DNA from 3 places in the Viridibacillus sp. KH_047 genome. Region 1 is predicted to be linked to each of the others. Evidence: riboswitches for the same ligand, from Rfam matches in the RefSeq annotation. Region 1 holds a riboswitch; each other region holds the start of a gene.

Region 1 (13,566 bases):
CACCTACCCTCTATATTGGTTTATTAAATCATCCAGATATTGCGAAATATAACTTATCTTCTATCAAGGCGTGCATGAGTGGTTCGGCACCATTGCCAATTGAAGTACAAGAGAAATTCGAGAAGATTACTGGCGGAAAGCTTGTAGAAGGATACGGTTTAACAGAAACATCGCCTGTAACACATTGTAATTTTATTTGGCATAATGAGCGTGTAAAAGGTTCTGTCGGCGTCCCTTGGCCGAACACAGACGCAGCTATTCTTCAAGTAGACTCAACAGAGCCATTACCAATTGGTGAGATCGGTGAAATTGCTGTGAAAGGTCCTCAAGTGATGAAAGGATACTGGAATCGTCCGGAAGACACAGAAATGGCGATGCGTGATGGTTGGTTTTTAACTGGAGATTTAGGCTATATGGATGACAAAGGCTACTTTTATGTTGTTGATCGGAAAAAGGATATCATCATTGCTGGTGGGTTCAATATTTATCCTAGAGAAATCGAAGAAGTTTTATATGAGCATGAAGCTGTCCAGGAATGTGTAGCACTCGGTGTACCTGATCCATATCGCGGTGAAACAGTGAAAGCTTTTATCGTATTAAAAGAAGGTATGAAAGTGACAGAAGAAGAATTCAATGCTTATTGCAGAGATAACTTAGCAGCATTTAAAGTGCCGCGTATTTATGAATTCCGCGATGAACTACCAAAAACTGCTGTTGGTAAAATACTGCGCCGTACTTTACAAGATGAAGATAAAGAAAGAATACAGAAAATTATGTGAAAATAATGACAAGTCGGCTTGACAAGTGTAAAATGAAATTATAAGATGAAAATATGAATGAATAGTCATTCATATTTTCATTTTTTATATGGTGGTGATCGTATTGAAGAAAGATAAACCGAAATATAGACAAATTATCGATGCGGCCGTTATTGTAATTGCGGAAAATGGTTATCACCATGCACAAGTTTCCAAGATTGCTAAACAGGCAGGCGTCGCCGATGGAACAATCTATTTATACTTTAAAAACAAAGAAGACATATTAATTTCGGTATTTAAGGAAAAAATGTCTGTGTTTGTAGAAAATTTACAGTGTATAATAAGAGATGGAAAGTCATCGTCTGAAAAGTTAAATGCGATGATTGAGAATCATTTCCAGGTGTTAGCAGGGGATCATCATTTGGCTACAGTTACACAATTAGAGCTTCGTCAGTCTAATAAAGATGTTCGTCTCAAAATTAATACGATATTAAGAGAGTATTTAGTATTACTTGATGAAATATTAGTAGAAGGTATGGAGACGAAAGAATTCAATCCAGAGATGGATCTGCGACTTGCTCGTCAGCTCATTTTCGGAACGGTTGATGAAGTAACAACATCATGGGTCATGAATGATCATAAATATGATTTAACTGCGCTAGCACCGAAAGTACAACATTTAATACTCAATGGAATAAAAGCATAGGCAATTGTAAAAATTAATTGGTTGAATTGGTAGCAGCCAATCCATTGCTTCGATTCAACTCGGAAACTACTTACATAGCCAAATGCAAAGGGGGAAATGGGAGTATGGAATTTTTACGTTGGACAGTTGAAGATGGGGTTGCAATTGCAACGATTCAGCGCCCACCCGCTAATGCTTTATCGCGGGGTCTAATTTTAGAAGTAAATGAACTTTTAAATGCTGTAGAGCACGATGATTCAGTTCGAGTCATTGTATTGCATGGAGAAGGAAGATTCTTCTCAGCAGGAGCAGATATTAAAGAATTTACAGATGTTACATCGGGTGCTGAATTTGTAAAATTATCTGCTAATGGACAAGATGTCTTTGAACGTTTAGAGAAATTCTCTAAGCCAGTTATTGCTGGAATTCATGGCGCTGCTTTAGGTGGGGGACTTGAGCTAGCGATGAGTTGTCATTTCCGCTATGTGACTGAAAACGCGAAATTAGGATTACCTGAATTACAATTAGGGTTAATTCCTGGTTTTGGTGGTACACAGCGTTTACCTCGATATGTTGGGGTAGCAAAAGCGGCAGAAATGATGTTCACTAGTAATCCAATTTCCGGTACTGAGGCTGTTAAGTGGGGCTTAGCAAACGCTGCCTTCTCTGATGAGGAATTACTACCTCAAACGATTGCAACAGCGAAATGTATTGCGAAGAAAAGCTCGGTTGCTTTAAAAGCTGCAATCGACATGCTGCAATATGCTAAACATACTTCATTCTATGAAGGCATTGAAGCTGAGGCAAAAGCTTTTGGTACCGTTTTCATGTCTGAGGATGCCAAAGAAGGTATCCAAGCATTCATCGAAAAACGTGAACCAACTTTCACAGGAAAATAAAAATAGTATTAGGAGGTTAGTTGAATGAACATTTTTGTATTAGTAAAACGTACTTTTGACACAGAAGAAAAGATTGTTGTAACTGGTGGGGCAATCCAAGAAGATGGAGCTGAATTCATCATCAACCCATACGATGAATACGCAATCGAAGAAGCTATTCAAGTTCGTGATGCACAAGGCGGCGAAGTAACAGTTGTTACTCTCGGCGGAGAAGATGCAGAAAAACAACTCCGTACAGCTTTAGCAATGGGAGCTGATAAAGCAGTCTTAATCAACACTGAAGATGATTTAGATGAGCTTGATCAATTCTCAGCCGCATATATTTTAGCTGAATACTTAAAAGATAAAGAAGCAGATCTTATTTTAGGTGGTAACGTTGCTATAGATGGTGGCTCAGGTCAAGTAGGTCCACGTGTTGCGGAATTACTAGGCATAAACTATGTAACAACGATTACAAAACTTGAAATCGATGGCAAAACAGCGAAAATCATTCGTGACGTAGAAGGGGATTCAGAAGTTCTTGAAGCAGAGTTACCACTTCTAGTGACAGCACAACAAGGTTTAAACGAACCTCGTTACCCATCTTTACCTGGTATTATGAAAGCGAAGAAAAAGCCTCTTGAAGAGCTAGAATTAGATGATTTAGATATTGACGAAGATGATGTTCAAGCAAAAACTACAACAGTTGAAATTTACTTACCAGCTCAAAAAGTAGCTGGACGTGTATTAGAAGGCGATTTATCTGATCAAGTGAAAGAGCTTGTTAGTCTATTACATTCAGAAGCGAAAGTCGTTTAAGCTGATTTTAAATTGTATGGGAGGGACATAACATGTCTAAAAAAGTATTGGTATTAGGTGAAGTACGCGAAGGAAGCTTAAGAAATGTATCATTCGAAGCTATTGCAGCTGCAAAAAAAGTGTCTGGTAGCGGAGAAGTTGTTGGCGTTCTAATCGGAGACGCTGTAGCGAATCTTGCCCAGGAACTTATTCAAAACGGTGTAGACCGTGTAGTGACTGTTGAACACCCACATTTAAAACAGTATACTTCTGATGGTTTTAGTCAAGCATTTATGGCTGTTACTGAGCAAGAGCAACCAGAAGCAATCGTTTTCGGTCATACTGCTCTAGGTAAAGACCTTTCTCCTAAACTAGCTAGTAAATTACAAAGTGGTTTAGTATCAGATGTTACAGATATTGAAGGGGAAGATGACTCAGTAGTTTTCATCCGTCCAATCTATTCTGGTAAAGCATTTGAAAAAGTACAAGTGAAAGAGGGACTTGTGTTCGTGACAATCCGTCCAAATAACATAGCTCCTCTAGCAAAAGATGAATCTCGTTCAGGTGATGTGTCATCGATTTCTGTAGATATTACGAATCTACGTACTATTATTAAAGAAGTTGTTCGCAAATCAACAGATGGCGTTGATTTATCAGAAGCGAAAGTAGTAGTAGCTGGTGGACGTGGCGTGAAAAGCGAAGACGGTTTTGCACCATTAAAAGAGCTTGCTAACGTACTAGGTGGCGCTGTTGGTGCTTCACGTGGAGCGTGTGATGCCGATTACTGTGATTATTCATTGCAAATCGGTCAAACAGGTAAAGTAGTTACACCTGATCTTTATATCGCTGCTGGTATTTCAGGTGCAATCCAACATCTAGCTGGTATGTCTAACTCAAAAGTTATCGTTGCGATCAATAAAGATCCAGAAGCGAATATCTTTAAAGTAGCTGACTACGGTATCGTTGGAGATCTTTTTGAAGTTATCCCAATGCTTACTGAAGAGTTCAAAAAGTTATTAGTAAACGCATAATAGATGCGTCTAAACCCTGTAAACGGTCATACCATTTACAGGGTTTTCTTCATATAAGCATACATACTAACGTGTGATAGACGTTTTTTACTATCGTTATTGCAAAATAATGCTGTTATAAGCATAACAGTCGCTCGTGCTTTTCATCCATGCTATACTACCGTTATACGTAAGTTGAAGGAGGATATTTAATATGGCAATCGTACACGCAACAGATGCAAGCTTTTCAAATGATATCGCAGAAGGTTTAGTACTAGTTGACTTTTGGGCAACTTGGTGCGGACCTTGTAAAATGATCGCTCCTGTTTTAGAAGAACTAGATTCTGAATTAAACGGTGCAGCTAAAATTGTTAAAGTTGATGTAGACCAAAACCAAGAAACAGCAAGCAAATTCGGCATTATGTCAATTCCAACTCTTTTATTATTCAAAGACGGAGAGCCAGTTGATAAAACTGTTGGTTTCCAACCGAAAGAAGCATTAGCAGAATTCATTCAAAAACACGCTTAATCTTAGAAAAAATGAATATTAAACCGGGTTCCTACAATGGTTCCCGGTTTTTTTTAGAATTAATAGAGATTAAAACTATTCTGTATAAAATTTAGATACAGCGCCTGGCCCTCGAGATCAAAAGCTCATTTGAAATGGAGGTTAAAGAGCAACCTTTATGACAATTTGTCTATGATAGTCAGAACGGACCTAGGTGCTCGCACTTTTCTAAGAAGGTGATAAGGTGAACGAATTAATAAAGCAAAAGTTAGCTATTCTACCTGACCAACCTGGTTGTTATTTGATGAAGGATCGTCAAGGAACAATCATTTATGTCGGCAAGGCTAAAGTATTAAAAAATCGCGTACGTTCTTATTTCACAGGCAGCCACGATGGTAAAACGCAACGACTTGTTAGTGAAATAGAAGACTTCGAGTACATCGTGACATCTTCGGATTTAGAGGCATTTATCTTAGAATTAAACCTCATTAAAACACATGATCCGAAATACAACATTATGCTGAAGGATGACAAGACGTATCCATATATTAAAATAACGAACGAGAGGCACCCTCGACTTCTTATAGTCCGAAAAGTTAAAAAGGATAATGGTAAATACTTTGGACCTTATCCAAATAGCTTTGCTGCAAATGAAACGAAAAAATTACTTGATCGCCTATATCCGCTAAGGAAATGCACAAATTTACCGAATCGAGTTTGCTTATATCATCATTTAGGACAATGTCTAGCTCCTTGTGTAAAAGAAGTTGAGAAAGAGCAATATCAAGAGATAATTCAAGATATTACGAGTTTTCTCAACGGCGGCTACGGGGAAGTTAAAGAAGATTTAAATGCAAAAATGCTCGATGCAGCTGAAAAATTAGAGTTCGAACGAGCAAAAGAATATCGAGATCAAATTGCCCATATTGAAACTGTCATGGAACGCCAGAAGATTACGCTTACTGATCTAACGAACCGTGACGTTTTTGGTTATGCGGTTGATAAAGGTTGGATGTGTATCCAAGTATTCTTTGTACGACAAGGAAAGTTAATCGAGAGAGATGTTTCATTATTCCCGATTTATCGAGACCCTGAGGAAGAATTCTTAACATTTGTGGGACGCTTTTATGAACAGGCAGAACATATCAAGCCGAAGGAAATCTTCATACCTACGAATATTGAAGGGGACCTTCTAGCTACAGTACTTGATGTAAAAGTGACGATTCCTCAAAGGGGAAAGAAAAAAGAACTTGTTGATTTAGCGAGTAAAAATGCACAAATTGCTATCTCTGAGAAATTCCAGTTACTTGAGCGTCAAGAAAAAAGGACAATAGGTGCCTGCGAAGAATTGGGAAATGCGATGAATATTGCGACACCGCTTCGCATAGAATCATTTGATAACTCCCATATTTTTGGTGCGGACGCCGTTTCAGCGATGGTTGTTTTTATTGACGGTAAGCCGAGCAAAAAGGATTATCGAAAATATAAAATTCAAGTTGCTGCAAAGCACGACGATTACGGAGCAATGCGAGAAGTCATTCGCCGAAGATATACTCGTGTATTAAGAGATGGCTTACCCTTACCCGATTTAATCGTTATTGATGGTGGGAAAGGACAAATGGAAGTGGCAAGAGAAATCTTAGAAGATGAGCTTGGTTTAGATATTCCTATTGCAGGTTTGGCAAAAGATGATAAACACCAAACTTCTCAATTGCTGTATGGCTCGCCGCCAGAAATTATTCCGTTGAAGAGAACGAGTGAAGCATTTTATCTTTTACAAAGAATTCAAGATGAAGTTCACCGTTTTGCTATTACCTTCCATCGCCAATTACATGAGAAGAATGCCATTACATCTGTTCTCGATGAAATTGAAGGAATTGGTCCGAAACGTAAGCAGCAGCTTCTCAAACAATTTGGATCTGTTAAAAAAATTCGTGAGGCATCCTATGAAGAGTTAATTGCTGCGAATGTACCAAAAAAACTAGCTCATACCATATTTACTTATTTTTCTGAAAAATAAATTGCAGTAATCTGAAAATTATGTTAAAGTAACATTACTATTATAAATAATCACTAATTAGTGATGATAGAGGCGCGGATTTCAAGAGTAATCAGCAAGAGGATGAATAGATCCTATGACTGCTGATGAAAGGGGAGGCCGCCGAAGTGATAAATTGACTATTTCAAATTTATTACTGGTTCTACATTTAACAAGTGTAGAATTGTCAGATCCGTTTCGGTTCTGGAGGGCTATCTCACATGAATGTTCTTTTGAACGTGCATGCTACGAGGCGGCTTTTCACACGGAAACGTGTGGAAGGCTGCTTTTTTCATAAGATGTCATTGTGATACGGTCGTCATAACAAATAAGGGAGAGGTTATGAGTGAGTTGTTTAGTTTTTAAATTTGGTGGTACATCAGTTGCAACGATTGAACGCGTATTGCATGTGGCAAAGCGCATTCAGAAAGAGAAAGATAAGGGCTATGACATTGTCGTTGTTGTTTCAGCAATGGGTAAAACGACGGATAAGTTAGTAGAGATGGCACATGAAGTAATGCCAAATCCATCGAAGCGTGAAATGGATACGCTCTTAACAACTGGTGAGCAGGTGACTATCTCATTATTAACGATTGCATTGCAAAGTTTAGGGTTATCAGCGCAGTCTTTCACTGGTTGGCAAGCTGGTATCTTAACGGAAGGGATTCCAAGTGATTCCCGCATTGTTGAAATCCAATCTGAAAATGTGCAAAAAGCATTGGATAAAGGCCAAGTTGCGGTAGTTGCAGGTTTCCAAGGAATCGATAGTAATAACAATATTACAACTCTAGGTCGCGGAGGATCAGATACAACAGCAGTTGCTTTAGCTGCAGCATTAGGTGCCGAGCGCTGTGATATTTATACAGATGTTGATGGTGTGTACACTTCAGATCCACGTTATGTTCCAAAAGCTCGCAAACTACAGGAACTGTCATATGATGAAATGTTAGAATTAGCAAATTTAGGAGCAGGTGTCTTACATCCACGTGCCGTAGAGTTTGCAAAAAACTACAAGATCCCATTAGCAGTTCGCTCTAGTTATGTAGACGATGAAGGAACAATTATGAAGGAGGAAGTTGAAGTGGAAAAAGATTTAGTTGTACGTGGAGTAGCGTTTATGTCAGATATTGTTCGTGTAACGGTAGGATACGAGGGGAATTATAAAGGTTCTTTAGTCAATATTTTCACGGTTTTAGCTGATAATCATATAAATGTTGATATTATCGTTCAAACTATACTCGAAGGGATAGAGCCTTCAGTATCATTTACTATTACGAAAGAAAATTTAGCAGATACCGCTCGAGTATTAGAAGCAAATAAATCTAAAATTGGTTATTGTCATGTGAATTATGAAGAGGACGTAGCTAAGGTATCGATTGTAGGTTCTGGTATGGTGTCTAATCCTGGCGTAGCCGCAAAAATGTTCGATCGCTTACATAAAGAAAACATTACATTGAAAATGGTAAGTACTTCTGAAATAAAAATTTCTGTTGTCATTCCACAAGAATCGATGTTGTTAACTGCAAACGCATTACATGATGAATTTGAGTTGGCAGCTAGTCTAGCAATTCAAGTTTAATCATAAAATAAAAAGAAGCTGACTAGCCATCTTGAACAGATATTTAGTCAGCTTCTTTTTATAGTTTGTCTTTTAAATCCCATTTAACATGGAATCGTACAAGCCCACGTTTTGCTTTCTTTTCGTCGTAGCATTCTGTTAAGAAACCACTGATTTTCTCTTGTTGAGCTGCTAGGAAGCCACTTTCAAGACGGAAGCAGCGTTTGTCAAATTGCATAGCCTCAGGATCTCCAGTGAGAGTATAAAACGTTTCATCTTTAGATTGTTTTTCTATAGAAAGCTCTCCCCATCCGGCTTCTTGAAAAAATGAAACAGCTTCTTCCATGCTGTATAAAGGAAACTTGCGTGCTAACTCTTTGCCGCACCAATATAGGATATCTTCCTCGTTTTTTCCAAGAACAGACGAGAGAACGTGATCTCTGATTAGTTCGTAACCAAATAATGGGAAGTGTTGAGTGTTAGTAGATGACATGATTTGCCTTCTTTCATTTAATTTTGTCTAATTTTTGTCAGAGTTAGAGAATAGCGTTTTCTAGTAGAATATTTATGTATTTACGAGAAAAAAGCATGATTTAAAGGTATCTAGAAATAGTGCTAGTTACCTTGACGCTCTGCCATGATGAGAGTACAATGAACTTGTCATAATATTGTACCATGATGAAATATGCAGTCAATGGATACCGCGTTGGAAAGCGTTGGTAGTTGTTCGTCTGTCTATTTTCAGTATTAAGGGGGGTAACAGTTTTGTCGAAAGATCGAGAGTTTTATTGGCGTCGACTGCATTCACTTCTTGGAATTATTCCAGTTGGACTGTTCTTGACGCAACACTTGTTTATTAACTTTACAGCAACAAAAGGTGCAGAATCATTTAACACAGCAAGTGAATTTATGGGGAGTCTCCCATTCTTATGGGCTCTAGAATGGATTGTGATTTACATTCCATTAATGTTCCATGCTTTTTATGGTGTGTACATAGCCTTCACTGGGCAACCAAACACTAAACGTTTTAGCACTTTCCGTAACTGGATGTACGTATTGCAACGTTTCACAGGAGTATTCCTAGTTGTGTTTATCGCATGGCATATTTTCCAAACTCGTATCCAAAAAGCACTTGGAACTGAAGTTGATTACAACATGATGGCAGATGTTCTATCTAATCCTTGGATGGTAGCATTCTATATCGCTGGTATTATTTCAGCAACTTTCCACTTAGCTAACGGTGTTTGGGCATTCCTAGTAAGTTGGGGAATTACTCAATCTCCAAAATCTCAAAAAATCGCAACATATGTTACTATTTTAATTTTCTTAGTGTTATCTGTAGTCGGCGTATCGGCTTTACTTGCATTCGTATAAGGCAGTGCACTTAAAATCATGTAAGCGCTTGATTACTAATTGAAAGAGGAGTGAGAAATATCATGGCTAAAAGCAAATTGATAGTCGTTGGCGGCGGTCTTGCTGGTTTAATGGCTACTATGAAAGCAGCCGAAATGGGCACAGAAGTTGAATTATTCTCATTAGTACCAGTAAAACGCTCACACTCTGTTTGTGCACAGGGCGGAATCAACGGTGCTGTTAATACAAAAGGTGAAGGGGATTCTCCATGGATCCACTTTGATGATACAGTTTACGGTGGGGACTTCTTAGCGAACCAACCACCAGTAAAAGCAATGGCTGATGCGGCACCAGGAATCATCCATTTATTTGACCGTATGGGTGTTATGTTCAACCGTACACCAGAAGGTTTATTAGATTTCCGTCGTTTCGGTGGTACATTAATGCACCGTACAGCATTTGCTGGTGCGACAACAGGTCAACAACTTCTATACGCTCTAGACGAACAAGTTCGTAAATGGGAAGTAGAAGGCTTAGTAACAAAATACGAAGGTTGGGAATTCTTAGGACTAGTTCTTGATGACGAAGGCGTATGTAAAGGGATTAAAGCACAAAACCTTACAACTCACGAAATCAAAGCATTCCGTTCTGACGCAGTGATCATGGCAAGTGGTGGTCCTGGTATTATCTTCGGTAAATCAACAAACTCAATGATTAACACTGGTTCGGCAGCATCTATCGTTTATCAACAAGGTGCTAAATACGCGAACGGTGAGTTCATCCAAATTCACCCTACAGCAATTCCTGGTGACGATAAACTTCGTCTAATGTCAGAATCTGCTCGTGGTGAAGGTGGCCGTATTTGGACTTACAAAGACGGTAAACCTTGGTACTTCTTAGAAGAAAAATATCCTGCATACGGTAACTTAGTGCCACGTGATATTGCAACACGTGAAATCTTTGACGTTTGTATTAACCAAAAACTTGGTGTCAACGGTGAAAACGTTGTTTATCTAGATCTTTCTCACAAAGATCCACATGAACTTGACATTAAGCTTGGTGGTATCATTGAAATCTACCAAAAATTCGTAGGTGACGATCCACATAAAGTACCTATGAAGATCTTCCCAGCAGTTCATTATTCTATGGGCGGTCTATGGGTAGATTACGATCAACATACAACTATTCCAGGTCTATTTGCTGCAGGTGAATGTGATTACTCTCAACACGGTGGTAACCGTTTAGGAGCTAACTCATTATTATCAGCTATCTATGGTGGTAGTATTGCAGGACCAAACGCTGTTAACTACATCAAAGGTCTTGAAAAACATGTAGAAGATCTTCCTTCTTCAATTTACGATTCCGCAGTTGCTGAAGAACAGCAAAAATGGGATGATACATTGAAATTAGACGGTAACGAAAATGCATACCTACTTCACAAAGAACTTGGTGAATGGATGACAGCTAACGCTACTGTTGTACGTTTCAACGATAAATTAAGAGCAACAGACAATAAAATCATGGAATTACAAGAACGTTATAACAACATCAACATTAACGATACTGCTAAATGGAGTAACCAAGGTGTACAATTCACTCGTCAGTTGAAAAACATGATGGCTCTTGCTCGTGTTATTACTTTAGGTGCGTTAAATCGTGATGAAAGTCGTGGGGCACACTATAAACCAGACTTCCCAGAACGTGATGATGAAAACTTCTTGAAAACAACTATCGCGGAATTCACTCCATCTACTGAGCCTAAATTAAGCTACGAAGAAGTTGATGTTTCGTTAATTCCACCACGTAAACGTGACTATTCTGCAAAGAAAGGGGATAAATAATCATGGGACAAGCAGTTGAAACGAAATATATTAGTGTAGAAATTGAACGTCAAGATACAACGGATTCACAACCATATTGGGAAAAATTCAACGTACCTTACCGTCATGGTATGAACGTAATTTCTATATTAATGGAAATTCAACGTAATCCAGTAACTGCTGATGGTAAAAATACATCTCCAGTTTCATGGGACATGAGCTGCCTTGAAGAAGTTTGTGGTGCATGTTCAATGGTTATTAACGGTCGTCCTCGTCAATCATGTTCAGCGTTAGTTGACCAACTAGAACAACCAATTAAATTACAACCAATGAGCACTTTCCCTGTCATTCGTGACCTGCAAATCGACCGTAGCCGCATGTTTGATTCACTTAAAAAAGTGAAAGCATGGGTTCCAATCGATGGTTCTTATGATCTTGGTGAAGGTCCACGTATGCCAGAGCGCAAACGTGAATGGGCTTATGAATTATCTAAATGTATGACTTGTGGTGTTTGTCTTGAAGCATGTCCTAACGTGAATACTCATTCTGATTTCATGGGACCAGCTCCACTTTCACAAGTACGTTTATTTAATGCTCACCCAACAGGTGCAATGAACAAAGACGAGCGTCTAGCGGCAATCATGGGCGAAGGCGGTCTTGCTAACTGTGGTAATTCTCAAAACTGTGTAGTAGCATGTCCAAAAGGTATTCCTTTGACTACTTCTATCGCATCTTTGAACCGTGCTACTACAGTACAAATGTTCAAAAACTTCTTTGGTTCTGACCATATGGTTGACTAATCTATTATTGAAAAGTAACAGATTAGAAACTTTTAAAACAGCTTCACACTTTTGTGTGAAGCTGTTTTTGTGTTATTTATAGAATGTTTGTCCGTGTTTATCATTGGTATTTTCTGTTATAATTAAATGAATAACTGTTCATTTTCAAAGGGGGAAATACTATGCAATCATCATACATTAGTAATATGGAAGAATGGAAAAAGGGGTTTTCGTTTTCAGTACCTGTGCAAGTAAGGTTTTCAGAGACTGATATGTTTGGACATATGAATAATACAGTGCCAATCACATATTTTGAATATGCACGAATCGAATTTTTAAAGTATCTTGGTTTTATGGGAAAATGGATGCAAGTAGATGAAGAAGCCATTCCTGTTGTGGCAGATATTCAATGTGATTATGTGAAGCAAGTGTACTTTGAGGAGCAATTGAATATTTTTGTGAAAATAGAGAATATCGGCAACTCATCATTAGATCTACATTATTTGGCAATCAATAATAAGGAAGAGATGTGCTTTACAGGACGCGGAACCATTGTGCAAATGAACCGTCAAACTGGGAAGTCTATAAGGTGGAATGAATCACAATTACAGAGTGTTCAAGTATAAAATTTGAATAGCCGTCACCGCTTTGCCACTTCCGACATACGCTACATGGAAGAGGGGATTGGAGGGCCGCGTGTGATGAGTCATTCACATCATCGTTCATTGTTAACAAAGCGTGAACGGGAAATTTTTCAATTACTTGTAAAAGACTTTTCGACAAAGGAAATAGCCACACAACTTCACATCAGTGAAAAAACTGTGCGCAATCATATTTCCAATACTATCCAGAAACTCGGTGTGTCAGGCCGTGCACAAGCGATGATTGAGCTTCTTCGTCTAGGAGAATTGTCTTTAGGATGAATGTGCTCTTGCCATTTTCGTCAAAACACTTCACAATAAAGGGATAAGTAATCCTTTTGAGGAGTGAAGGTTCACATGACAAATCAAGATCCAAAGTCCACACATGATGCTGAACAAGTAGCATTTTTGGAAAAAGAGCTTCGACATATTTCGGCATTAATTAAGCAGAAGGGTCGAGAAATATTAAGTAACTATACAATTACACCTCCGCAATTCATTGCGTTACAATGGCTTCATGAGATTGGTGACATGACAATTGGAGATTTATCAAATAAAATGTATTTAGCGTTTAGCACGACGACTGATTTAGTCGATCGCATGGAAAAAAATGCGCTTGTTAAACGTGTACGTGACAATGAGGATCGTCGAGTTGTTCGAATCCATCTATTAGAAGAAGGCGAACGTATAATTGAAGAAGTGATTGTAAAACGTCAAAAATACTTAAACGACATCGTAAC
Region 2 (13,566 bases), 1.1 Mb from region 1:
CGCTGTTATCCAATTAGAAGACCGTATATTTAAACGGAGTTTTTCCTATGTATATTCACCTATTATGGGGAGTAAAAAGAATACCTCCATGTTCATAAAAGAAATCAACAATAAGTGGCATATATAAAAAGCCGGTTCTTACATCAAACGAATGATGTGGAGAACGGCTTTCTTATTCAATACCCCTATTGTTTAAACGTACGTTTTAGAAATGCCTTTGTACGCTCATTTTGTGGATGGTTAAAGATTTGCTCTGGTGAACCTTCTTCCACTATGACCCCTTTATCCATGAAAACAACACGATCTGAAACTTCTCGTGCAAATTCCATTTCATGTGTCACGATTAGCATCGTAAGACCTGTACCTGCTAATTCCTTCATAACCTTTAGAACTTCTCCAACCATTTCTGGGTCAAGTGCAGAAGTTGGTTCATCAAAAAGTAAAACATCTGGTTCCATAGACAGCGCTCTAGCAATAGCAACACGTTGTTTTTGACCACCTGATAATTGGTGTGGCTTTGCATTGACATAACGATCCAAACCTACAACCTTCAAGTACTTCATAGCAACATTCTCAGCATCATTTTTAGAACGTTTTAAAACCTTTGTTTGACCGACAATACAATTTGTTAATACATTAAGGTTATTAAACAAATTGAATGATTGGAATACCATACCAAGTTTTGTTCGATAATTATTAATATTATGGTTGTTATCTAGAATATTTTCACCTTGATAAATAATCTGTCCTCCACTTGGTATTTCTAATAAGTTAATACAACGTAGAAGCGTAGATTTCCCTGATCCTGAAGATCCGATGACACAGACAACTTCCCCTTTGTTTACAGAGAAATCAATGTCTTTAAGAACTTCATTAGTGCCAAAGGATTTGCTTAAATGTTGTATCTCGATTACATTTTTCATAAGTCTATCTCCTTTGCACACAATCATGCTTTTCCACCTTCTACTTGAGCTAAATCATCAAGCATTTGATAGTTTTGTGGACCATCTAATCGTTTTTCAATGTAACGTAAAATACGTGTAATCGTAATCGTCATGATTAAATATAATACACACGCTACGAAGAACGATTCGAAGTAACGGAAGTTGTTTCCTGCAATCGATTTTGTTTGGAAATATAATTCAGTTACACTAATGACATTCAATACAGATGAATCCTTAATATTAATAACAAATTGGTTACCTGTTGCAGGTAAAATGTTGCGCGCAACTTGTGGTAGCACTACATGAATCATGGTTTGCCAATGACTCATACCAATCGCTTGTGCCGCTTCAAATTGACCTTTATCAACAGCTGTTATACCACCACGTACAATTTCAGCCATATACGCGCCGGTGTTAATAGAAATAACTAAAACTGCTGCAAATGTACGATTCATATCTATATCAAATGCTTGAGCAGAACCATAAAAGATTACCATTGCTTGTACAATCATTGGCGTTCCTCGGAAAAATTCCACATAGATTGCTAAAATTACATTAATAAACTTCAGGAATAATCTCTTTATACCTCGCTCTGGCTTTGGTATCGTATTTATTACACCAATTAATAATCCGATAATAGCACCAAAAATTGTACCAAAAACAGCAACTAATAATGTCATCCATGCCCCGCGAAGGAACATTTCCCAGTTTTCAGTCACTATGCTTATAATCCAATCAATACTCATTATGTTCCTCCTTCAAAAGCAATAATACCGACTGTTTTATATGCAGCCGGTATCCGACATACATTATTTTGCAGCTGGTTGATTTTTAATCGCTGAATTCATGATTTCCGTACGTTCTTCTTCGGAGATACCTTTTAAAATTTCATTTATTTTATCTTTTAATTTGCTCCCTTTTTGAATACCAACAGCAACTGCTGTATCTTCTTCCGATGCCTTAAAACTATCTGTAAATTCAACCATTACAAATTTGTCATTTGCAGTAGAAGAACTGATACCTTCTGGACGTTCAGATAAATAACCGTCAATAACACCTGATTCTAAAGCTACACGCATTGAAGGGAAATTATCCATTGCCGTTTGTTTTTTAACACCTTTAATTTGGTCTAATACTGCATATTGCGTTGTATTCAACTGAGCAGTAATTTTCGCACCACTAAAATCTTGAATAGATGTAGCTTTTTCATATTTGCTGCCTTTTTTAACGACCATTACAAATTCAGATTTGTAGTAGTTATCCGAGAAATCAATTGTCTTTTTACGTTTTGCAGTTGGCGACATACCTGCCATAATTGCATCAATTTTGCCAGAAGTTAATGATGGTACTAGACCATCCCACTCTGTTTTTACAATCACTAATTCTTTACCTAATGCATCTGCCACACGTTTGGCAATTTCAACATCATAACCGCCAGCATATTCAGAGTTACCGTCAATTTTCACACCGCCTTTTGAATCGTCTTTTTGTGTCCAGTTAAACGGAGGGTATCCCGCTTCCATCCCCACTTTGAATATTTCCTTTTTTGTTTCCCCTTTAGTAGATTCACCTGATCCTGAATCCGTTTCCTTTCCCCCACAACCTGCTAATAGTAAAATTGATAATAGCATCATGCTTGAAAGAAATAACCATGTTTTTTTCATAATATGTTTCCCCCTTAGTCAATATCCATATTCTCCTTAAAAATACTAAAAAAGGCTAATATACGTATAAAAAATGCGGCCTAAGATGAACTTAGGTCGCTTTGTATATTAGCCCAAACACCCTACTTTACCCTAAAAGAGATAGCACAACTCAATAAACTGGGAGGTTTATTGAGACAGTCCTGCAGCTATTAACTACAGACCCAGCAAGTAATAACGAGTATTTTACAAACTTCGGCGACATCTCCTTCTCCATAGCTTCATAGTTTCTCAAGCTCCACTATAGACTAATAGATATCGCGCCTCTACCTCAACTATTGGAAAGTGAGGTTGTATTCAATTATCATTGTTCACAGTCTACAGTACCAAACTTTCACTGTCAACGAAAATTTAGTTGAATATTCAGAATACTTATCCTTACAACTAATTTTCAGCCTCTAACAATATCTGATTCAGTGTACGTAACTTCACCTGTTGCAGCATTAATCTTATCAATTACACCATTTTCAGAAGGGGTGTTAATAGAGTAATTTAAGCTATAAATTTTCATTTCATCATCTTCATCTATCTCTTCAAAACGTGAAAGTTTCATCTGCAAACTCTGTTTATATATAGCATCCCCTTCTTCCAATGTAATCATTGGTGTAGTATTAATACCTCGAATAGCCTCCATATTTATTGCGCTATACAGACATGAACGAATTATTCCTGTATGCATACCTACCTCAATTAGGACGGAGTATTTGTCTAATTTGTATTCACGGAAAAATGGGATAAAAGTAAACATAGTCGTTGGCTCATCTTCATGTTCGTCTGCATGCTCGTCTGCATCATATTCATCCACATTGAAGAAATCCTCATCTGTATCATCATCAAATTCTTCTGTATCATCATTCGAAACAGATTGTTCTTCTAGCATATATTTATGGTGTATATCACCAGCAATAATCTCTAAAAATTGCATTGCATTGTCTTTCAATTGCTCAAAAGGTAACTCAGTCTTTGCTTCTGTATCCCATTCCACATTAGATTCATAGTTAGCACCCGCATCATCAAAATGTAGCACTTCGATTACAACTTCCGCATCTTCACCTTTTTCATCTAACTCTTCCGCATCATACCAATATAAATTACCCTCTTCTTCACGTAATAAATATTGATCAGTTACACCTAATAACTTTGGCAATGACTTTGTCACTTGAACAGGTGTAATAGCAAATTGTTCAAGCTGTGATTCACTGAACAACTGACTTGCTTTTTGAACTTCCCCATCAACAGTAACACCTATATAATCTCGAATTGGTTGATAAACTAATTCAAATTCCCCTTGCTCTTCATTTTCTTCGATTCCTAATTCCACTAATGTTTCTTTACATAAAATTTCTCTTGCTTCATTTTCTGTTACTTCTACTTTTGGATATGTAAGTTGATAATACTCTTGGAATATAGTAGCCGCTGTAATAGTACCGTATGAATTGATCTCTATAACTGCACCAGAATTAGGTAAAGGGAGTTTTAGTTTTTTATCTATAGCTTCATAAACTACTAAATATTCACCTTCGCCAATCTCAGAGAAATTACTAAATTGTACTACTTCACGGCCGAAATCCTTCACAAAGGACTCTGTAATATGTAAAATTTCATCCATCCCAAGTTCTTCTAGACTTTCTAACTCTACATCGCAATTTTCTACTAATTTATCAAAATCAATATTGATGTTTGTCAGCTCTTTATCGTCCGTTACTTCAATATAACCGTAATTGACATCATTTCGTGCATCCAGTACTTCAATACTATCTTCCATTGTTTCATCTTCATTGATCACAATGGAAGGTTGTCCAATTAAATATTTCTTTAATTTCATTTCTATCTCTATCATACGATGCTCCCTTTCAAGAAATGTATTATTGTTACTATAATATTAACTTCTTAAACAGTGAATTACTATCAAATAGAACATAATATAAAAAAATAAACTACAAATAACGTCATATTTCTAATTTAACAGAAAAAAAAACAAAAAAAAGAAAAAAGACCCGTATTTCGCAAGCCTTTTTTCCTGTCATTATCCAATTAAAACTAAATTAACCCTTAAATATATTCTGTATAAGAGAACTCTCCAATAAGTAGATATTCCTACAAAAATTATATTAAATTTATCTTTTTAGTCTTTTATTACGTTATTGATACTCAAATATATATCAAAAAATGTTCTTAGTATTTTGGGTCATCTAACGCTTGATAGTCTTGTTGATATTTACCGCCATCAGCAACTTCTGCATGATATAAAGCTTTCAAGGCATAGTTTTTTTCAAGATCCAAAGACTTTTTCAATTCTTTAAATTTTGTATGCAATTCTTTGTTTTCATTAATTAATTGTTGCATTTGTGATTTAATGTATTTCAAAGATTTTCATCTCCTTTCAGATGGTTAATCTATTTATTCAGTATACCACTAATCGTAATGCTTTTTAATGTCCATAATTTGCTTAAATTAAAAGCGATAAATATGACATCCGAAGAAAAGAAATAATTATAAGTTGAATTTGGTGAAATTATTTCAAAGTAACTATCAGTGTTGGAACACAGATTATACTACTAAAAAGCTTTTAATAAATATGAATATAAACAGCGATTTACAAACTACTCTCTAAAACTTCAATGTATATTTCATCAAGATTTCCTAATGCTACTCTTAATAAAAATCATCGTTTGAAATTAAAGGATTCTCTCCCTTAAGAATCCCTAACATCAAACACTGTTTTTTAACTTCCCTACAAAATTTTTTTATGAGTATTTCTTGAATTTCTACAGAAAAAAATGAAAACGCTTATTATTTTTTGACATAAGACCAAAAATGATGTAAATTACTAAAAGGCGAACGTTTTATTTACTTAAATAATTATTATTCGGTTTTAGGAGTGTGTTTTATGGAAAATGTATTTGATTACGAAGATATTCAATTGGTTCCAGCAAAATGTATAGTAAATAGTAGATCTGAATGTGACACATCAGTTACTTTAGGTGAACATACATTTAAATTACCGGTAGTACCTGCAAATATGCAAACAATTATTGACGAAAAAGTAGCCATTCAATTAGCTGAAGATGGATATTTCTATATAATGCATCGTTTTGAACCACAAAAACGTGCAGATTTCACTAAAGATATGCAAGCCCGTGGATTAATCGCTTCAATTAGCGTAGGTGTAAAAGAAGAAGAGTATGCATTCATCGAAGAATTAGCAGCAGATAAGATAATTCCTGAATTCATCACAATCGATATTGCACACGGTCATTCAAATGCTGTAATCAATATGATTCAACATATTAAAAAACACTTACCTACTAGCTTTGTAATTGCTGGTAATGTTGGTACACCAGAAGCCGTAAGAGAATTAGAAAATGCCGGCGCTGATGCTACTAAAGTGGGTATTGGACCAGGTAAAGTATGTATTACAAAAATTAAAACTGGTTTTGGTACAGGCGGCTGGCAATTAGCGGCTCTACGCTGGTGTGCAAAAGCTGCTACTAAACCGATTATTGCAGACGGAGGTATCCGTACTAATGGTGATATCGCTAAATCTGTACGCTTCGGTGCTTCAATGGTCATGATCGGTTCATTATTTGCTGGACACGAAGAATCTCCAGGTAAGACTATCGAAAAAGACGGTAAACTTCTTAAAGAATACTTTGGTTCAGCTTCTGAATTCCAAAAAGGTGAGAAGAAAAACGTAGAAGGTAAAAAACTGTATGTTGAACATAAGGGGTCTCTAAAAGATACCCTTACTGAAATGCAACAAGACCTTCAATCATCTATCTCTTATGCTGGCGGCAAAAAACTTGACGCTATCCGTACAGTAGATTATGTTGTCGTTAAAAACTCTATCTTTAATGGTGATAAAACGTACTAAGAACTTGAAACACATTAAAAACCGCCAAAAATATTTTGGCGGTTTTTTTTCATTTATCTATATTTGATTACTTTCTACAATTTCAACAAATTTTGTTGAAGCTGGCGATAGAGGCACACTTTTTAAAAAGCATACGCCTATACTCCTTTTTGGGATATCTTCCATTAAAGGCACTTCATATAATATTCCTTTATTTAAATACTCTTTGGAAAATTCTTTTGTTACACACGCTATTCCCAAATTTATTTTTGCAAACTCTAATAATAAATCATGTGAACCTAGTTCAAATTCCGGGGAAATCTTAACACCCTTTGTCATCAGATAATCATCTACATATTTCCTCGAGACAGATTGTCGCTCAAGTAATATTAGTGGCAGATCTACTATTGAAGCAAAGCTAAGTGGCTCCGTTATGGTCTTCATGTATTGTTCTCCACAAACGAATATATCTTGAACATCAATACAAGGTTTAAGCTCTAATGTTGGATCATCAATAGGGAAATTACAGAAGGCAATATCAACCTCTCCCGACTTTAATACTGCACAAAGCTCCATTGTCGTACCATTCATTATTTTAAATTTAATATTTGGGTACTGATTATGAAAAGCTTCTAAATAAGGAAGTAAAAAATACCTCGAAATTGTATCACCCACACCTATTTTCAATTCACCAGTAGTTAAATCTTTAAATTCTAAAAGCTTCTCTTCTCCAACATGAAGTAAGTTTATAGCTGAATTTGCATATTCGAATAACAAGCTACCTTCATACGTTAAAGAGACCCCTTTAGGCGTTCTATTAAAAAGGCGGATATCTAGTTCTTTTTCTAATTGTTTAATAGCCTGACTAACAGCTGGTTGTGTCATATACAGATCATTTGCGGCTTTTGAAAAGCTTGAGCTTTTCCCCACTTTACAAAACACTTTATATAAATCTAATTTACTTACCATATAATATCACCTTATACCTATCATTTGATATATTAATTTTACTTATACCACTATTTTGAGGTATATTACAAGTTGTGAGTTTTAAAAAAATGATAGTAAACAATATAGCAATGAGGAGCGATTATTTTGGAAAGAGTAGTTGGAACAGTTGTAAGAGGTCTTCGTGGCCCAATCATCAATCAAGGCGATAGCATTGAAGATATCGTTGTAGAAAGTGTATTAAAAGCATCAGAAGTTGAAGGCTTTAATATTCAAGATAAAGATATCGTAACAGTAACAGAATCAATCGTTGCCCGCGCTCAAGGTAACTACGCTACAATCGATCACATCGCAAAAGATGTTAGTGCAAAATTCGGAGATGACACTGTAGGCGTTATTTTCCCTATTTTAAGCCGTAACCGCTTTGCCATCTGTCTTCGTGGTATTGCAAAAGGCGTTAAAAAAGTTGTTTTAATGCTTAGCTACCCATCAGATGAAGTAGGTAACCACTTAGTTGACCTTGATACACTTGATGAAAAAGGTGTTAACCCATGGACAGACGTTTTAACTGAAAAACAATTCCGCGAATTATTTGGACATAACAAACACACTTTCACTGGAGTTGACTATATCGATTACTACAAATCATTAGTCGAAGAATACGGTGTTGAATGTGAAGTAATCTTCTCGAACAATCCAAAAACAATCTTAGAATATACTAAGAGCGTATTAACTTGTGATATCCATACAAGATTTAGAACAAAGAGAATTTTAGAAGCTAACGGTGGAGAAAAAATCTACAGCCTAGATAACATCCTAGCTGAGTCAATTGATGGTAGTGGCTTCAATGAAAGTTACGGTCTACTAGGATCAAATAAATCAACAGAAAACAGCGTGAAGCTTTTCCCACGTAATTGCCAACCTGTTGTAGATAAAATTCAAGAAATGCTGAAAGAAAAAACAGGCAAAAATGTTGAAGTTATGATTTATGGTGATGGCGCATTCAAAGATCCAGTAGGGAAAATTTGGGAGCTTGCTGATCCAGTTGTATCACCTGCTTACACAGCTGGTCTTAATGGCACACCGAATGAAATCAAATTAAAATATCTTGCTGATAATAACTTTGCTGATTTAAGAGGAGAAGAACTTCAAAAAGCTATCTCTGAATACATTGATAATAAAGGTACTGACCTTGTAGGCGCTATGGAAGCACAAGGTACTACACCTCGCCAACTAACTGACCTAATCGGTTCTTTATCTGATTTAACATCAGGCAGTGGTGACAAAGGTACTCCAATGATCTTTATCCAAGGTTACTTTGATAACTATACTAAATAAGATATAAATATGATGAGTGGGACTGTAAGAACCTTAATCAGTACTCTTATCAAAGAAGGGAGAATAGGCAATTGTCTATTCTCCCTTTTTATTTTATCGATCTATATTCCATAACCTGTAGTAATTCCTTTACTACTAGTTTTTTCATGCTGAAGTAGCCATTCCTTTCTCCACAAGCCCCCTGCATAACCTGTTAATTTTCCGTTTGATCCAATAATTCGGTGACAAGGTATAACAATACTTAATTTATTTTTTCCATTAGCATTTCCTACTGCTCTAATTGCTTTTTCATTTTCAATTGAAACGGCAATATCTTTATACGACACCGTTTTTCCATATGGAATACTTGTTAAGGCGTTCCACACAATTTTTTGAAAGTCTGTGCCTTCATATTTAATAGGAAAAGTAAATTCACGACGGTCACCTTTAAAGTATTCATCAAGTTGATCGTAGCAATTTTCTAAAACAATTGGCATTTTATCTTGTTTATTATTTACGGCTCTGTCCTGTTCAGAAAACATAATAGAGCTAATTGCTTCATCTGTACCCGTTATTTCTATCACTCCAATTGGAGATTCATAATCTAATTTATATAACTTACTCATATAAAGACCTCCATAGATAAAAGGTTGCGTATGCTTGCAGTCCTCCCCAATTTGCTGATAACTCTTTGATTTCCTCTATTGTCGGCTTACGTCCAAGGTCTAAATGGATTTTTAATGCGTTATGGAGACCGACATCCGTTATTGGAAAGGCAGATGGCTGATGTAAGCATTTCATCATCACATAGTCAGCCGACCAAGCTCCTATTCCTCTAATCTTCGTTAACGACTTTTGAATTTGTTGATAATCCTGATGCCCAATTAACAATTCCTTTGTTAATTCACCATTTACCATGATCTTAGCGACGCCAATAACATATTCAGCCTTCCCAACTGAAAATTGCAGTTCCCTTAACTCATCCACACTTATAGTTGCGATCCTTTCAAATGTCGGGAATAGCCAAAAAGTATCTCCTTTAAAGGTAAGACTTTCACCAAAAGTTTCAACAAAGCGCTTCTTTAATATGAAAGCAAATGTTAAATTTATTTGCTGTCCAATAATTGCCCAAGATAGTGCTTCAAATAAATCTGGAATACACATTATCCTTAAGCCGTAATATTTCTGGACAAAACTCTGTAATACCTTGTCCTGCTTTGCTGCATCATAAAATAAACGAAGATCTGCATCCAAATCAAACCATTCCCATATATACGATGCCACTTCTTCACGAATTCCTTTGGAGGGTGGAGTGATTGGAAAATCAACTAGAATAATATTTCGATTGCATCCAATTCTACACAATATTAACTCTTGTTTTATTTTTAATAGTTTATATAAATATCCATCTCTTATTTGATGCAATACTTCTTGTTTAGATCTACTTAAGAACAATAAACACTCTTCGAAATTGAATTCTTCAGGCGGATAAATTTCTATATATGATTGGTGATCAATCCAATTCATTTCCACAACTCCTTATCCTTCAAGGGTACGATATTCACTAGGGGAATAATTTGTCAAACGGCGAAATGACTTGTAAAAATTAGAAGGGCTTTGGAATCCCACTTCATAGCAAATCTCGAGATTCGTATGATTAGTATTTTTAAGAAGATGCATAGCCTTATCGATTCGAATTTTTTCTAAACAAGTACGCGGAGTTTCCAAAGTTTCCTGTTTAAATAGGCGACCAAGATGATATGGGCTTATGCCAACATAATCAGCAATATCCTGTAATGTTACATTTTGTTTATAGTGATTGATCAAATAGCTAATTACATTTCTTACAAGTCCGATATGTGGGGAATGCTCAACTTCAGGCTGACATCTCTTACAAGCACGGAACCCAGATTGTTCAACTTCAATTATGTCATAGTAAAATTCTACATTTATTTTCTTGGGCTTCCTTGATTTACATGAAGGACGGCAATAGATTTTTGTTGTTTTTACTGCTGTAAAAAATAGCCCATCGTATGTTCGATCACATGCAATAATCTTTTCCCACATTTCTTCAAAAGAGAGATTAATATTTTTCACCTTTAATTTCTCCGTTCTTTTAGTTTAATCTTCATATAAAAGTGAAGTATCCTTTAACTCGAGCATTTGTGTCGCATTTTTTTCCAAAAAGGCAATTACTTTATCCGATAAAGCATTTCCAAAGCTAAACCGTTTCACACCTATATCCTTCAGCTTATTACAATCGGTTAAATCAGGTAAAGATAGAATATTAAGTGGGGCGCTTATATGAAAAGCGATCTCTTTAATTTCATCCTCTTTAGTTAAACCTGGGACAAATATTCCGCTAGCCCCACTTTCTGCGTAGGCCTGTGTTCGATTAATCGTTTCCAAAAGTGGATTTTCCATTTGTAAATAAGTATCCGTTCTAGCATTGATATAAAAATCTTTAAAACCATTTTGATTTAGAGCTGTTCTAATTTTCGTTAAAAGATTACAGTGATCCTTTATCTCTCTTAACCCTTGTTGTTTTTTTATTGAATCCTCAATATTGATTCCTGCGACACCAATATCTGCTGTTCTTAATACATGATTAACAATTGTATCAATATCTTCACTATATCCTGCTTCAATGTCCGCTGAAACAGGTATTTTAACATTATCTGTAATTGTCTTAATGATTTCTAAATGCTTCTCAAAATCAATTAGTTCACCGTCCGCAAATCCAAGTGAGTTGGCAATCCCCCAACTGGTCGTGCCAATTGCTTTGAATCCAGCTTTCTCAAGAATTAAGGCCGATAGAAGATCCCAAGCATTCCCCAGAAACAACGGTTCCGTCGACGAATGAAGTTCATTGAATTCCTGAATTGTTGTCATTTTATTTCCTCCTAACGTGTATTGAATCTCATTTTAACAAGGCATACACAGTCAATTCGTCCTCATTCTTGCTCTTATGGTCTAGAAACCAAAAAAAAGGAGAAATCATTGAAAACTTCTCCTTTTACGTTATAGAACAAATAATATTCAAATAATCTCTTTAAATATGTAATAGGTATCTTTTCACGGACTACCTAATTATCTTAAGCTGATAATTAAAATAACGTCTTATGTCCCATCCAACCTTCTATATCCACACTACCTTGAACCTCTAATAATCTGTATAGATATCGATACGGCATTCTACATTTTGTTAAGTTGGGAATTTCCATTATCCTTTCATAACCCTTTTTAAAATCTTGGACTGATTTTACATCTAGCACATATTCTAATGCGATAAAATCTAATTCTCTAGGAGCTATAACATATGCTTCAGTATCGACAAGACCAGTGATTTCTCTACCGTCTGATAAAAACTGTGTTGGATCCATATCAACTAGCACAAACGTAGAATATTCAGGTACAGGTAATCCATTGATTATATTAATTATTTCAGGGAGCATATTTTTTATTTTTTCATCTTTAAAGTGAAATCTAGAAACTAATTCAATTATAGTATCCATTAAATGTTGATTAAATTCTTTCAAACTTACTTGAAAGCTTCTTGATGGATTACCAACAAAATTTTCTTTATGCCGATGAATTTTAGCCAAACCTTCTCCAAAACTTTGCAAAACTGAAGATGGCTGATCAATAAATGACCTCACTATTTGTCCTTTTAGTTTTTCTACAACAACAAATTCTTTTGTTAGAATCCTCCCTTTATCTATTACTCTTGGTATTGGTATTGAAGTAAGTTTACTCAATGTATTATTTACGTGTTCTAATTCATAAACTTGCCTTGGGTCAATTCCAAATAACTTTTTGCATCCCCACCAAAATTCATTATTAGGATCTTCCTTCATTTTAGATGAACGCACAACTACTTCTTGATTATTTGTTTTTACCAACCATACATCACTAGCATGGTCTTCATAACCAGGGCTTAATTCCAGCGTCTCTTTAATTGGCTCTTTAAATAAAAATTGTAAATCCATAAAATCTTCCTACTTTCAGAATGCATACTTTACAATATATTTTTCCATAACCGCTTTAAGTTCTCCTTTATAATTTTTTTCTAAAAAATTATAAGATAAATAAAAACCCTATTTTATAAATATTTTATAAACACATAAAATATTACCTAAAAAAGAACTTTATTACCATATAAAAGACTTATATAGATGTGCAATTTGTGCGATTTAAAATATTGAAAAAATTAGGGGGCTGCATTGACAAAAATAGGTAATAAAGTGTAAGCTTGTAAGGTATTATAGGGGGTAAACAATTTAAATGGTAAATCATTATTATCATTCTTTTCTGATGAAAAATTAGGGAGATGCAATCATGTCTAATTTAAATAATCTAACCGAATTTGAAGAACTTTACGTGAAATTTCAGCGACAAGTATCAGTTGAATGGAATAAACGTTTAGATCGGCTTGTTTCTGGGTCACAAGCGGCAATATTACGAAGTCTAGAAGAAAAAGGACCACAAAATGCATCTACATTGGCAAAACATTTGCGTATAACACCAGGTGCAGTTACCAGCCTATCGGATAAATTGATTACCAATGGTTACGCACAAAGAAAAAGAGATAGTAATGATCGTAGAGTCGTACTTTTAGAAATTACTGAACAGGGGCGTGAAATATTACAACAATTTAAAGTAGAAATTAAAAGTGTCGTACAACAATTTTTCTCTGGTTTACCCGACGATGATATCAACCATTTAATACGTATATATCAGCATGTGTTAATGAATATTGCTACAAAGAAAGAGGCGAAAAGTGAATGACACACCTAACCAA
Region 3 (6,365 bases), 1.3 Mb from region 1:
AAATACAATTTCAAGGAGTTGGAGATGAGGTATGGGTAAATGTCCTAAATGTGACGGAAACGAAATGAAAAAAGGAGTACTTCACAGTGGTGCTGTAATTCTTCAAATGGTTCCAGCAAATAATATCAGAGGCAAATCTTCACCTGTATCAGCTGAGTATTGTAATGATTGTGGATACATTGAAACTTTTTATGTCACTGAGCCTAAGAATTTGCAATAGCTTTTCTTATTCCACTATTGATTAATATGTCATTCAGATAATTTATTGCTTTACTCCCTATAAACACATTCATGAATTTGTTTATAATTGCAATTGGGTGTGAATTAATAAAACAAAAAAACTACGCAGCTTAGAGGCTACGTAGTTCTTTTTTAGTTAACGGTGACTATCAAAGTCACAATCTTCTAGTTTGACGATTTTCGTTTTATGAACAATTTTATAGCCAAACCAAATAGCTAAGAAAATTGGCAATCCGATATATGAAACAAGGATACCGTACCAGTCGATATGATCACCTGTGAATGCTGTATAGTTTTGTCCAACAACAACGATTGCACAAAGTACAAAGGCAAAGATCGGACCGAATGGGAACCATTTTGCTTTATAAGGTAATTCGTTTAAATCGCGACCTTGTACAATATAGGCTTTACGGAATCTGTAATGACTTACTGCAATCCCTAACCAAGCTACAAATCCACACATACCTGATGCATTTAACAACCAAATGTAGACAACACCATCACCAAAGAATGATGCGATGAATGATACACAAGCAACTAAACAAGTTGCCACTAACGCAGCCATCGGAATACCGCGTTTGTTTAGTTTAGTAAACATTTTAGGCGCTTTACCATCTTTAGCAAGCTCCCAAAGCATACGTGATGAAGCATATAAACCAGAGTTTCCTGATGATAAAATCGCTGTTAAAATGATCGCATTCATAATTGAAGCTGCAAACGCGATTCCTGCATTTTCAAATACTAAAGTAAACGGACTTACTGTAATATCACTACTAGCTAAACGTTCATCAGTAAATGGAATTAATAAGCCAATCGCTAAAATCGCTAAAATGTAGAATAACAGAATACGCCAGAAAACTTGACGAACAGCTTTCGGAATATTCTTTCCTGGATCTTCAGTTTCACCAGCAGTAATTCCTAGTAGTTCTGTTCCTTGGAATGAGAAACCTGCTGCTAAGAAGATACCAAACATTGCGAAGAAACCACCATGGAATGGACCATCTTCAATGAAGAAGTTTTTGAATCCAACTGGGTCATGTCCACCCATTAAACCAAATACCATCAAGAAGCTGACGATGATAAAGACGACAATTGTAACGACTTTAATAAGTGAAAACCAATATTCACTTTCACCAAAGCTTTTAATCGATAAGACATTCAAAGTGAAGATGATTACTAAAAATCCTGCGGTCCAGACGAATGATGATACATCAGGGAACCAAAATTTCATAATTAATGATACAGCTGCAATTTCAGCTGCGATTGTAATTGCCCAGTTATACCAGTAGTTCCAACCAAGAGCAAAACCTAGCGCTGGGTCAACGAATTTAGATGCGTAAGTACTAAACGAACCTGATACAGGCATAAATGCTGCCATTTCCCCTAAGCTTGTCATTAAGAAGAACACCATAATACCAATTAAAGAATATGCTAATAACGCTCCACCTGGACCCGCTTCGTGGATAGCTCCACCACTTGCTAAGAACAGCCCTGTACCGATTGTTCCTCCAAGTGAAATCATCGTCACATGACGACTTTTCAATCCTCTATTAAGACCTTGCGTTTCTACGCTTTGGCCGTTATTTTTATTACTCATTAAGAATCTCCTCTTTCCATTTTTCATTGCAAGAAGGTTAACTTGATGTCATAAAAAATACCATCACAAGGAATATGCGATGGTATCAAAACATGCCCATCAACCTTGATAAAGATAGCTCAACACGCCCGCTAAGACGTGACAGTTCTGCACCTTTCGGCAACAGCCCCAATGATTATAAGAAAAAGCTTATAAACACTTCGGCGATATTCCCTTTCAAATAGAATCACTGACGCTTTTCGCCTCATCCATTTTACTTTTTAATACCGCGACCTCTACCTCATCGAATGGATGAGGCATTGCAATATATTAATTTAATATGCCCCTATTATAATACAAGAGAGTTCTATGTTCAAGATGTAAATTTTCTTGAATATTAAAACATTTTAAGTTAATGTTTGTTAAATCTTCAAAATATTACTTCAGTATCACTCGGTAGCGTTTGAATATGCTTTAAATAATTGAGCACTTTAACACCTTCTTCATAACTTTGGAATGAAAGCATGCTAGCAACATTTGTTGCTGTACTTTGAAATAAATCACACATAGTAAATAGTGCTTGCCATGCTGAATCATAGCTAGCATTATTATATGTTGCAAGTAACTGCTCCCACATCTCTTTTGGTAATAGGTACTCAAGGTCCTTGCCGTTTTTACCAACACTTCTAGAAAAGTCTGTTTGCACTCCGACTTGCCATGAAAGCATTTGAATAAGCATTTCACGCGTATTATTAAAATGTGCTTGTGCATAGAGCATCTCTTTTCTCCATAATCCTTTCGCAATATATGTAGCAACCCACCAAAATTCATTACAACAATCTTTATAATGTTCTTCTGTTGGGCATTGTACCCAGTAATTGACGTCCGTTGGTAGAGGGAGTTTAGGGAGTGACCCATCTTTATCTAACAAGATTGTAGTTAAACTGTCTTCTTTACAATATGCTTCTTGTTCTTCGACAGGGATAAGCATCAAATCAATTCGGTTCCCATCCGAAAATTGCATCAAATATGTATAGCGCCCGCCAAGCTCAGGTTTAAACAACACCATATCTTCTGGCGTTTGCATAATGATCCTCTCTCCAAAAATATCTACCCAATGAGGATTGTTAGTAAATGATTTGATATCCGTCACAATATAAACGATATCAAAATCTTGAAAGGGATCCTTTTTTACATTTATATTTGTTCTTGAACCATTCATACAAACTGCACGTACTCGCTCATCATTTTCCGCTACATCTAGGATTAAATCCATCATTTGTTGCGCTGTTCTCATCATCAATACCCCCGTATTAAATTGGTGATTTTATTTTAAGCCATCTTATTAGGATTATCCATTTTCTTTGATATAATTAACCTTTGTCAATTAGTAGGTTTAAAATATTATAAGATTCATAAATATATATAATAGGAGGCGTTACAATTGGCAACAAATCAAGCTGTTCAAAATAGCAACAAGCTAAAATGGAATCGTAATGTTTGGTTACTTGTAATTGGGATTATTTTCATCGCTTCTACATTACGTGCTCCTTTAACATCTGTAGGTCCAATCATTTCATTTATTCGTGATGGCCTACATATTTCAAATGTATTAGCAGGATTTATCACAACGATTCCCTTACTTGCTTTTGCTGTTATTTCACCATTTGCGCCAAAATTTTCAAAGCGCTTTGGCATAGAACGTACTTTACTATTCTCAACAGCATTACTAGCTATAGGAATTCTTACTCGATCTTTAGGAACGACATCCATGCTGTTATTAGGTACATCCCTAATTGGTGTCGCAATTGCTTTTGGAAATGTACTATTACCAAGCTTAATTAAATTGAAATTCCCTTTACAAGTTGGATTATTAACAGGGTTATTCACAGTCTCTATGAATATATCGGCTAGCTTAGCAGCTGGGATTAGTTATCCGCTCGCTAGTGGTGAATTCGGTTGGAAAATTGCACTTGGTATTTGGTTCATTTTAGCGGTTATTGCCTTTATTGTTTGGCTTCCACAAATCCGCAAACCTAAGTCAGAAGTGAAAAGTGCCACTCAAACTAAGAAAGAACAAGTCCCACTTTGGAAATCTCCCCTTACTTGGACCGTTACATTAGCAATGGGTTTCCAATCTCTTATCTTCTATACAACCGCTGCTTGGATTCCTGAAATGCTGCAATCACAAGGTATGAGTGCTAATACAGCTGGATGGATGTTCTCCTTTATGCAGTTCTCACAATTGCCTGCAACGTTTATCATTCCTATTATTGCAGGTCGTAGAAAAGATCAACGTCCTCTTGTTGCAGTATACGGCATTCTTTATATAGTAGGATTTGGTGGTATTTTAGCTGGATGGACTTCATTGACAGTATTATGGATGATATTGCTAGGACTTGCAGGTGGTGCATCATTTAGTTTAGCGATGATGTTCTTCTCACTTCGTACGCGTACAGCTGATGAAGCGGCTGAATTATCAGGTACTGCTCAATCATTCGGTTATTTATTAGCGGCAGTTGGCCCTGTACTATTTGGCTTTATCCATGATATTTCAAATAGTTGGACAACAGCCAACTTCCTATTCCTTATTACTGTAGTATTATTAGTGTCAGCTGGTATGCATGCTGCAAAAGAAGGTTATGTTACACCTGAAAAGTAGAGATGAATCCGAGCTTATAATGGCTCGGATTTTTTCGTATTGTTAACTTAAAACTACATTATCCTAACCATACTAGTCATAGAAAAAAGCTATTACGCAGTCTCAATCACTGCATAATAGCTTCTCTAGATTTATCGGTGCACTAATCTATATAACTTATTTCTCAAAATGATAACGACCATTTAACAATTCAAATGTAGCAGGTTCTTTAGCTCCTGAGAAATTCACTTGGAATGGACATTCTCCTAGTTCTGCTAATACTTTTGCAACAACTCCCTCTCCAATAGGGCTAGCAAAGTATAAGTCACCGCCAGCTAATGTAAGAACCTGTATAATAGCATTCAACTCCGGATCGACATACGCTTCTGCAAACTCTAACCCTAAATATCGAGACCATTTTTCAGCAGTTTTTTCAGCATCTATTACTGCAAAAGTAACACCTGCAAAGTCCAACTTTTCTGGTTGCTTTCCAATGACTCCTTTTTCAACTTGCTCCTGTCTACGCTTATCATCATTGTCATCCCATTGAATAATAAATGGCAATTGAAGAGAGTCATTTTCTTCTCCAGCGTAAAGTAATTGCCAGCTTATAATACTGCCATCCGGTCGTTTTCTATTCATTGGCACTGGACCATTTACTGATAAACCTTGCTCTTTCAAACGCTCTGCTATACCTTCAATATCCGTTGTGCGAATTGCAAATCTTACGAAACCTTCTGTGAAATCATTATTTACTACTGTTTCAATAAGGCTGTGATGCAAATGCTCTGCCCCAGTTACTAGCTCTCTGTCGTATGTACCAAGGTACTCTATATAACTTAGATCAAAGTAACTAAGTGCATTGTACGTTCCGCGTCCTTCATGTACGCCACCTTCAACAGCATGAATTCCTTGGTTTTGTAATGATTGTATTACTTCTTTTGGTTCCTCTACAAAATGTACTACGTGATCAAAAGATAATGTCATGTTCAAGTCCCCTTATTTAAATAAATAATGTGAAACGATTTTCACAAATGCTTTCTCTATTGTTAATAACGCTCTTTCATCAAAATCGAATTTCGGATGATGATGTGCAAAATGAGTGCGTTCGTCGTCATTCTGTGATCCTGCTTTAAAATAAGTACCTGGCTTTTCATTTAAAAAGTACGCAAAATCCTCTCCACCCATTGACGGTTCAAATTCAATCACCGATTCAGTACCAAATTCCCTTTCAAATAAATCTTTCACAAGAGCAGTTTCAGCCGGATGATTGTATAAAGCTGGATAGCCGTGTAAATAATCAATTTCATATGTGGCATGTGCTGATTCCGTTATGCCTTTGACGATTGAGTAGATTTCTTCTTTTACCTTATTACGAACTTCATCCGTCATTGTGCGAACCGTTCCTTCAATAAGTGCCGAATCTGCAATAATATTAAAAGCACTTCCTGCATGGAATACACCGACTGTCACTACCGCTGCATCAAATGGATTTAAGCGACGACTGACAATTTTCTGCAACGCTCCAACGATTTCGCTACCCACAACAATTGAGTCGATGGATTGTTGTGGTTTCGCACCATGGCCACCTAGTCCTTGAATTTTAATCGCAAATTTATCAACTGCAGCCATTTTAAAACCATCCCCAACAGATACCTTTCCAACTGGTGAACCCGAATCTAAATGCGCGCCAAATACATAATCGACTTCCTTCAATACATCTTCAGCAATCATGAATTTCGCACCACCAGGAGGTTTTTCTTCCGCATGTTGGAAGATAAAAATAATATTACCGTGCAGATGCTCTCTGTAATGGCTTAGCGTTTTTGCTGTCGCAAGTAATGCGGCCGTATGTCCATCGTGACCACAAGCATGCATGACACCATCCTTTTGGGATTTATAAGCAAC

The links. Region 1 has a riboswitch for lysine ahead of AC3IS5_RS05075 (aspartate kinase). Riboswitches for the same ligand answer to the same signal wherever they lie in the genome.
Region 2: linked by a shared signal. The riboswitch ahead of AC3IS5_RS20480 (transporter substrate-binding domain-containing protein) and the one ahead of AC3IS5_RS05075 (aspartate kinase) in region 1 are both predicted to bind lysine.
Region 3: linked by a shared signal. The riboswitch ahead of AC3IS5_RS19270 (amino acid permease) and the one ahead of AC3IS5_RS05075 (aspartate kinase) in region 1 are both predicted to bind lysine.

The regions. Positions count from the first base shown of each region.
Region 1 is NZ_CM174479.1:1,004,819-1,018,384, forward strand. It holds gene AC3IS5_RS05040 (AMP-binding protein) at 1-779, shown strand, start outside; gene fadR (fatty acid metabolism transcriptional regulator FadR) at 883-1,464, shown strand; gene AC3IS5_RS05050 (enoyl-CoA hydratase) at 1,569-2,342, shown strand; gene AC3IS5_RS05055 (electron transfer flavoprotein subunit beta/FixA family protein) at 2,367-3,140, shown strand; gene AC3IS5_RS05060 (electron transfer flavoprotein subunit alpha/FixB family protein) at 3,173-4,150, shown strand; gene trxA (thioredoxin) at 4,344-4,658, shown strand; gene uvrC (excinuclease ABC subunit UvrC) at 4,882-6,657, shown strand; lysine riboswitch at 6,717-6,898, shown strand; gene AC3IS5_RS05075 (aspartate kinase) at 7,022-8,254, shown strand; gene AC3IS5_RS05080 (YslB family protein) at 8,313-8,726, opposite strand; gene AC3IS5_RS05085 (succinate dehydrogenase cytochrome b558 subunit) at 8,999-9,607, shown strand; gene sdhA (succinate dehydrogenase flavoprotein subunit) at 9,670-11,427, shown strand; gene sdhB (succinate dehydrogenase iron-sulfur subunit) at 11,430-12,206, shown strand; gene AC3IS5_RS05100 (acyl-CoA thioesterase) at 12,368-12,811, shown strand; gene AC3IS5_RS05105 (helix-turn-helix domain-containing protein) at 12,887-13,108, shown strand; gene AC3IS5_RS05110 (MarR family winged helix-turn-helix transcriptional regulator) at 13,184-13,566, shown strand, end outside.
Region 2 is NZ_CM174479.1:4,172,937-4,186,502, forward strand. It holds gene AC3IS5_RS20465 (LysR family transcriptional regulator) at 1-127, shown strand, start outside; gene AC3IS5_RS20470 (amino acid ABC transporter ATP-binding protein) at 186-923, opposite strand; gene AC3IS5_RS20475 (amino acid ABC transporter permease) at 947-1,690, opposite strand; gene AC3IS5_RS20480 (transporter substrate-binding domain-containing protein) at 1,754-2,608, opposite strand; lysine riboswitch at 2,743-2,924, opposite strand; gene AC3IS5_RS20485 (hypothetical protein) at 3,039-4,487, opposite strand; gene AC3IS5_RS20490 (hypothetical protein) at 4,823-5,014, opposite strand; gene guaC (GMP reductase) at 5,538-6,521, shown strand; gene AC3IS5_RS20500 (LysR family transcriptional regulator) at 6,579-7,469, opposite strand; gene AC3IS5_RS20505 (coenzyme F420-0:L-glutamate ligase) at 7,596-8,786, shown strand; gene AC3IS5_RS20510 (methylated-DNA--[protein]-cysteine S-methyltransferase) at 8,888-9,391, opposite strand; gene AC3IS5_RS20515 (DNA-3-methyladenine glycosylase family protein) at 9,384-10,292, opposite strand; gene AC3IS5_RS20520 (bifunctional transcriptional activator/DNA repair enzyme AdaA) at 10,305-10,832, opposite strand; gene AC3IS5_RS20525 (isocitrate lyase/PEP mutase family protein) at 10,887-11,657, opposite strand; gene AC3IS5_RS20530 (phosphotransferase) at 11,873-12,754, opposite strand; gene AC3IS5_RS20535 (MarR family winged helix-turn-helix transcriptional regulator) at 13,104-13,553, shown strand; gene AC3IS5_RS20540 (MDR family MFS transporter) at 13,550-13,566, shown strand, end outside.
Region 3 is NZ_CM174479.1:3,939,358-3,945,722, forward strand. It holds gene AC3IS5_RS19265 (acetyltransferase) at 32-220, shown strand; gene AC3IS5_RS19270 (amino acid permease) at 377-1,837, opposite strand; lysine riboswitch at 1,945-2,123, opposite strand; gene AC3IS5_RS19275 (aminoglycoside 6-adenylyltransferase) at 2,247-3,113, opposite strand; gene AC3IS5_RS19280 (CynX/NimT family MFS transporter) at 3,261-4,478, shown strand; gene AC3IS5_RS19285 (VOC family protein) at 4,635-5,444, opposite strand; gene AC3IS5_RS19290 (M20 metallopeptidase family protein) at 5,457-6,365, opposite strand, start outside.